DNA from 2 places in the Cupriavidus sp. NPDC089707 genome. Region 2 is predicted to be linked to the other one. Evidence: predicted binding sites of a transcription regulator. Region 2 holds the regulator's gene; the other holds the start of a gene.
The links. Region 2 encodes sigma-54, which starts transcription at its own class of promoters, with help from an activator protein. Its sites were predicted from a motif close to TGGCANGNAANCTGCTTT; they were not measured.
Positions count from the first base shown of each region.

Region 1: a site for sigma-54 is predicted at 1,416-1,433, ahead of ACIP1U_RS18450 (ATP-NAD kinase family protein). Genes of this name have one in related genera too.

Region 1 covers NZ_JBIVHB010000010.1:240,548-243,953, reverse strand. Annotated here, with positions in the region: gene ACIP1U_RS18455 (thiamine pyrophosphate-dependent dehydrogenase E1 component subunit alpha) at 1-273, opposite strand, end outside; gene ACIP1U_RS18450 (ATP-NAD kinase family protein) at 307-1,380, opposite strand; gene ACIP1U_RS18445 (sigma-54-dependent Fis family transcriptional regulator) at 1,565-3,406, opposite strand, start outside.
Region 2 covers NZ_JBIVHB010000001.1:75,113-78,518, reverse strand. Annotated here, with positions in the region: gene lptB (LPS export ABC transporter ATP-binding protein) at 1-682, shown strand, start outside; gene ACIP1U_RS00400 (RNA polymerase factor sigma-54) at 837-2,315, shown strand; gene hpf (ribosome hibernation-promoting factor, HPF/YfiA family) at 2,364-2,714, shown strand; gene ptsN (PTS IIA-like nitrogen regulatory protein PtsN) at 3,082-3,406, shown strand, end outside.

The DNA of each region.
Region 1 (3,406 bases), on a different contig from region 2:
CACACCCTTGGCAATGCAGTGGCCGTGGCCGCGGTGCGTGCTGGCGATGCGGTCGCCATCGTGCAGGTGGTGGAGGATGCCGACGCCCGCGGCTTCCTCACCTGCGTACAGGTGGACGAAGCCCGGGATGTCGCCACGCGCGAAGTCCACGTGCAGGCGCTCCTCGAAATCGCGGATGGTGCGCATCTTCCGGTACACCGTCAGCAGCGTTTCCTTGTCGAGCGGCAGCGCGGCGCGATGTTGCGCAGGATCTTGCGAAGCTCTGGCTGTCATGTCTGTCTCCTTCGTTCTATCAAGGGTTGCACTTCAGGAAAGGCAGGTAAGCAACGGGTTGGTGCTGCGCATCAGCCGATGCTGCGCGGCATAGCGCATGCAGCCCGCCACGTCGATGCTGCGAAAAGCGTGTTCATGCAGGGTCACGGTGACTTCGTCGTCAGGGCCGAAGGCCAGCTCGCGTTCACCGTCGAGCGCAACGATGCCGCTGCGCTGGCGCACGCGGTGCGGGCGGCCGTGTTCCAGCCGTTCCCAGCCGGCCACCGGCACCGTGCATAGCAGTCCCGGCGCAATCGGTGCGCGCAGGTCGAATTCGCCCTCGCCCGGCGCGGCGAGCTCGATCGCCAGGCCGCCAGGATCGCGCCGGCCCAGCGGTTCGAGCAGGCCTGCGATGGCGGACAGGCCGATGGCCTGCGGATCGGCAAACGACACATAGACTGCGGCAAGGGTGTCGGTCTTCCACAAGGCGCGCGCGCCGATGAAGTGTTCGTGCGAGATCACCGCATCCACCAGCGCGATGTCGCGGCGAAAGCCGCCGTCGCCGTCGCGGATGACGATGTCGAGCCGCTTGTTGGAGGCAAGGGCGTACTTGTCGGGAACGCGCCCGGTGGCGTAGAGCCCGGTGGCGAGGCCGGTGATGGTGGGCTCGCGCATCTCGGGGTAGGCGTTGTTGGTGCCGGTCGACAGGCCGGCGATGGGAACGCCGCCGCATTCGCGCACCACCGCGCGGTGGGTGCCGTCGCCGCCGAGCACGATGATGGCGGCCACGCCGGCATCGGCCATGCAGCGTGCGGCATGCAGCGTGTCGTCGACACGCGCGGTCACGGGCATGTCGAGGTATTCGACGGCGGGCAGGCCAGAGTCGGGGCCTTGCCGGCGCGCCAGGTGCCGCGACAGCATGACGCGCAGCCCTTCGCGGTCCGGCATCATCAGCACGCGGCCTACGCCGCACGCCGCCAGCGCGGACAGCAGGCGCAGCACGATATTCACGCGATCGGCCAGTTGCAGGCTGTTGGCGTTGGCAATCACGCGGCGGATATCGCGCGCGGAAATCGGGTTGGCGATGATGCCGACCAGTGGCGTGCCGGCGACGGCTGCGTGCCCCATTGCCTGTCTCCTGTTGTCGTTGTGGTGACAGGCAAATTGCAATGGCTGTGCCAGTGCGCGCAGGGCGAAAAATGCGAAAAAACCGAGGGATTACCCGCAGCGGATAGGCAAAGCGGAGCGCTGCGGTGTGACAGGTGTCACAGCACAGGTGTACAGCGGGTGGACAACCGTATCGCCAGCCCGATCAGTGGACGGGCTTGCCGCCTTCGTCGTCAGCCCCGTCGCGCCGGTTAGGCGACTGGATGCCATAACGTTCCATGCGCCGGTACAGCGTCATGCGGCTGATGCCGATCTGGCGCGCGACCGCGCTCAGGTTCCAGCCGGAAGCGCGCAGGTACTGCATCAGCAGCATGCCTTCGGGCGGCAGCTGGTGCGGGTCGAACGGCGCGGCGGCGCTGTCGCCGGCGATCTCCGCAGCTTGCGGCGGTGCCGCGGGGATGGCCGCGGTCCCGAGGCCGTCGGGCAGGTCGTGCTCATCGATATAGCCGCCGGTGCAGACGGCGCGCGCGTATTCCAGCACGTTGCGCAGCTCGCGCAGGTTGCCCGGCCAGCGATGGCGATGCAGCCGCTCGCGAGCCGCCGGCGCCAGCGTCACAGGTTCTCCAGTGCCCTCCTTCAGCAGCTTCGCCATCAGCCAGTCGAGGTCGTTGCGTGCGCGCAGCGGCGGCAGCTCGAAACGGGCGCCGTTCAGGCGGTAGAAGAGGTCTTCGCGGAAGCGTCCTTCGGCCACCAGTTGCTCCAGGCCGTGGTGCGTCGCGGAAATGACGCGCAGCCGCACCGGCACGGGCCGCGCGGCGCCGACCGGCAGCACCTCGCCCTCGGCCAGCACGCGCAGCAGCCGCGACTGCAGCTCGCGCGGCATGTCGCCGATCTCGTCCAGGAACAGCGTGCCGCCGTCGGCTTCCTGGATCAGCCCGCGCTTGCCGCGCGGGCCGGCGCCGGAGAAGCTGTTGGGCAGGTGGCCGAACAGTTCGCTCTCGATCAGCGTTTCCGGGATCGCCGCGCAGTTCACCGCGATGAACGGCCCGCCGCGGCGCGCGCTGGCCTGGTGCAGGGCCTTGGCGAAGAACTCCTTGCCGCTGCCGGTCTCGCCGTGGATCAGCAGGTTGATCGGCGAATCGACCAGCCGCGCGGCGCGCTGCAATTGCTGTTGCAGCGCTGCATCGCCGCCGGTCAGGGCGGCCAGCGCCTCGGGCATGGCCACCGGCGCTTCCTTCGCAGGTGCCTGCCAGCGCAGCGCGGGCGGCATCACGCTCAGGTACAGCAACCCGCCGCTGCGGTTCAGCGCGACCAGCCGCTGCTCGCTGGGCCGGGAGTAGACGTAGTTGCCCAGGTCCTCCAGGCGGGCGCCGAACAGCGCCTCGAACCGCTGGCCGAGCACGGTGGCGCCGGCCGCGCCGCCCAGCTCGCCCTCCAGCATCAGCCGGGCGCGGTGGTTGTGGCCAACGATGCGGCCGGCTTCGTCCAGCGCCAGCAGGTATTCGGGATTGACGTCGACGAACTCAGGCGCCACGTTCAGCTTCAGGATCCAGTCGCGCCGGTGCGCGCGCAGGAAGTTGGCGTTCTCGATATGGGCGGCATAGATGCGCACCAGTTGCAACGCCAGCCCCTGGCTGTCCTTGGCGTGCGGCGAGGTCAGCGCGGAGATGTCGAGGATGGCGTGCAGGTTGCCGTGCGTGTCGAACAGCGGCGCGGCGGTGCAGGTCAGCGGGATATGGGTCGCATCGAAATGGTCGGCCTGGTGCACCGTCAGTGCCTGGCCTGTGACCAGCGCCGTTCCCACCGCGCAGGTGCCGGCGCCGCTCTCGCTCCATTCCGCGCCGAGGTAGAGGCCCGCGTGCCGCAGTGCGGCATCGGTGCGCGCATCGCCGATATAGTCGACCGTCACGCCCTGCGCATCGGTCAGCAGCACCACGTACCCCAGCGCCGCCACCTGGCCGTAGAGGCTTTGCAGGCCATGGCGCGCGATGCGGGCGAAATCGTCGATGCGTTCCTGGTGTTCACGCAGCCGCGGCTGCGGCAGGAT
Region 2 (3,406 bases):
CAAGGATGTCTCGCTGGACGTGAAGAGCGGCGAAGTGGTCGGCCTGCTCGGCCCCAACGGCGCGGGCAAGACCACCTCGTTCTACATGATCGTGGGGCTGGTGAACCTGGATGAGGGCGATATCGTGCTCGACGGCGACCACATCAGTGGCCTGCCGATCCACGAGCGTGCGCGCATGGGGCTGTCCTACCTGCCGCAGGAAGCCTCGGTCTTCCGCAAGCTCAACGTCGAGGAAAACATCCGCGCCGTGCTGGAGCTGCAGGTGGAGAACGGCAAGCCGCTGGCCAAGGCCGAGATCGACCGCAGGCTCGACGCGCTGCTCGACGACCTGCAGATTGCGCACCTGCGCAACAACCCGGCGCTGTCGCTGTCGGGCGGCGAACGCCGCCGCGTGGAAATCGCGCGCGCGCTGGCATCGTCGCCACGCTTCATCCTGCTGGATGAACCGTTCGCCGGCGTGGACCCGATCGCAGTGGGCGAAATCCAGCGCATCGTCAGCTTCTTGAAAGCGCGCAACATCGGCGTGCTGATCACCGACCACAACGTGCGCGAAACGCTTGGTATCTGCGACCACGCGTACATCATCAGTGAAGGCACCGTGCTGGCCGCCGGGCGGCCCGAAGAGATCATCGCCAACGAATCGGTGCGGCGCGTCTACCTCGGCGAAAACTTCCGCATGTGATGTACCCGCCTGCCCGCAGCGGCAGGCCATTGATTCTGCCTGCTACCGGCCCCATGATCTGGATGTGGGCCGCCCACTGCCGGCGTCGATCAAGCCGCGACATCGATAGCAATTTCCGTTCCAACAACGGAAAGATGCGCATAGAATAGGTCGCATGAAACCGTCGCTACAGCTCCGCCTCTCCCAGCACCTGGCACTGACGCCGCAACTGCAGCAGTCGATCAGGCTGTTGCAGCTTTCGACGCTGGAACTGCAGCAGGAAGTCGAACAGGCGCTCACGGAAAACCCGCTGCTCGAACGCGAGAACGACTGGATCGACAGCCCGCTGCGCGTGGCCGCCGATGGCTCGGTCAACGTGCAGAGCGCGCCGGCGCCGGCACCAGCCGAACCGCAAGGCAACGGCGAGGCGCGCACCGATAGCGCAGGCGACGACGACAGCTACGGCGACAGCAACAGCGGCGAAGACTACGGCGGCGACTGGAGCCTGGACGACTTCGCCCGCCGCCCGCAAGGCGACGAAGATGAGAAGACGCCGATGCAGCTGCGCGAGGCCGAGCCCACGTTGCGCGAATACCTGATGGAACAGCTCACGCCGCTGAAGATCTCGGTGCGCGACAAGGGCCTGGCCATCTTCCTGATCGAATCGCTCGACGACGACGGCTACCTCGCCGCGACGCTCGAAGAGATCTGCGCCGAACTGCCGGAAGAACTCGAATTCGAGATCGAGGAAGTGCAGGCGATGCTGACGCTGCTGCAAAGCTTCGACCCGCCAGGCGTGGGCGCGCGCAACGCGGCCGAGTGCCTGGGCCTGCAATTGCGCCGGCTGCAGCACCCGCAGCGCGAGCTGGCGCTGAACATCGTGCACAACCACCTCGAACTGCTGGCGGTGCGCGACTACACGCGCCTGAAAAAAGCCCTGCAGGTAGACGAGCCTGCACTCAAGGCCGCCCACGAACTGATCCGCTCGCTGGCCCCCTACCCCGGCCATGCATACAGCCGCCCCGAGGCCGACTTCGTGGTGCCCGATGTGTTCGTGCGCAAGAGCGGCGGCGGCTGGATCGCGCAACTCAATCCGGATGTGATGCCGAGGCTGCGCATCAACGACATGTACGCGCAGATCCTGCGCGGCGCCAAGGGCGAGTCGGGTACCGCGGGCCTGCAGCAGAAGCTGCAGGAAGCACGCTGGCTGATCAAGAATATCCAGCAAAGGTTCGACACGATCCTGCGTGTCTCACAGGCCATTGTCGAGCGTCAAAAGAACTTTTTCACGCACGGCGAAATCGCCATGCGCCCCTTGGTTTTGCGGGAGATTGCCGATACACTGGGATTACACGAGTCAACCATCTCCCGGGTGACGACCAATAAATACATGGCAACGCCGATGGGTACTTTCGAACTGAAGTACTTCTTTGGCAGCCACGTGTCCACCGAAACCGGTGGCGCGGCTTCATCAACGGCCATCCGCGCCTTGATCAAGCAACTGATAGGAGCCGAAGACCCGAGGAATCCCCTTTCCGACAGTCGCATCGCCGAACTGCTGGGTGAGCAAGGCTTCGTTGTCGCACGTCGCACCGTTGCCAAATATCGCGAAGCCCTGAAGATCCCCGCAGTGAATCTCCGCAAGTCTTTGTAGCCGAGCCCACCGCCTGCCTGGTGAGGCTCTTTCAGAAGGAGAAGCGCTATGAACTTCAAGATCAGTGGACACCACCTTGACATCACGCCGCCGTTGCGTGAGTACGTGGAAACGAAGCTGGAGCGAATCGTCAGGCATTTCGATCAGGTCATTGGCGTTAGCGTGCTGCTCTCTGTCGACAACCACAAGGAAAAGGACCGTCGGCAATACGCGGAAATCAATCTACATCTCAGGGGCAAGGACATCTTCGTTGAAGCGCATCATGAAGACCTGTATGCAGCGATCGACGCACTCGTCGACAAGCTGGACCGTCAGGTACTGCGCTACAAGGACCGCGTGCAAGGCCACGACCGCGAAGCGGTCAAGTACCAGATGGCCGCAGCGCAGATGCAGCAATGAGAATGCCCGGTGGCTCCGCAGAGGGCTGCTGAATCAAAACTGAACAGGCAAGCCGCGCATTGCGCGGCTTTTTTGCGCCCGCGGCGCTGTGGCGCCTGCGCAAAGGCCTGTCACCCGTTTGAGACGGAATGTTCGCAATGGCCGCGGCAGGGTGTATGCTGCGCCATACATGCAGAACCGCATCCTGCCCCGCCCGGTTGAGGTGCGGACGCCCACAGGCGCGGCGCTGCGCTGCACAATCACAGGGAGGCCGCTGCTCTATAATGGCCGGACGCCTCGGCGTTGCCGGCGACCGGCAGCCTCTGAGCCACGCACTGCCCTGCGGAACGGCGGATCCGCCCGCTAACTGAAATCCTGCGCATCGCCCATGAATCGTTTGGCCAAATTGCTGCCACCCGGCAATATCACCCTCGACGTCAGCGTCACCAGCAAGAAGCGTGTGTTCGAGCAGGCCGGGCTCCTTTTCGAGAACAACCATGGCGTGGCGCGCGCCACCGTGACGGATAACCTGTTCGCGCGCGAGTCGTTGGGCTCCACCGGACTTGGCGCCGGCGTGGCAATCCCGCACGGCCGCATCAAGGGCCTGAAGCAACCGCTCGCCGCCTTCATGCGCCTGGCCGAGCCGATCCCGTTCGAGTCGCCCGACGGCAAGCCGGTATCGCTGTTGATTTTCCTGCTGGTGCCGGAACAGG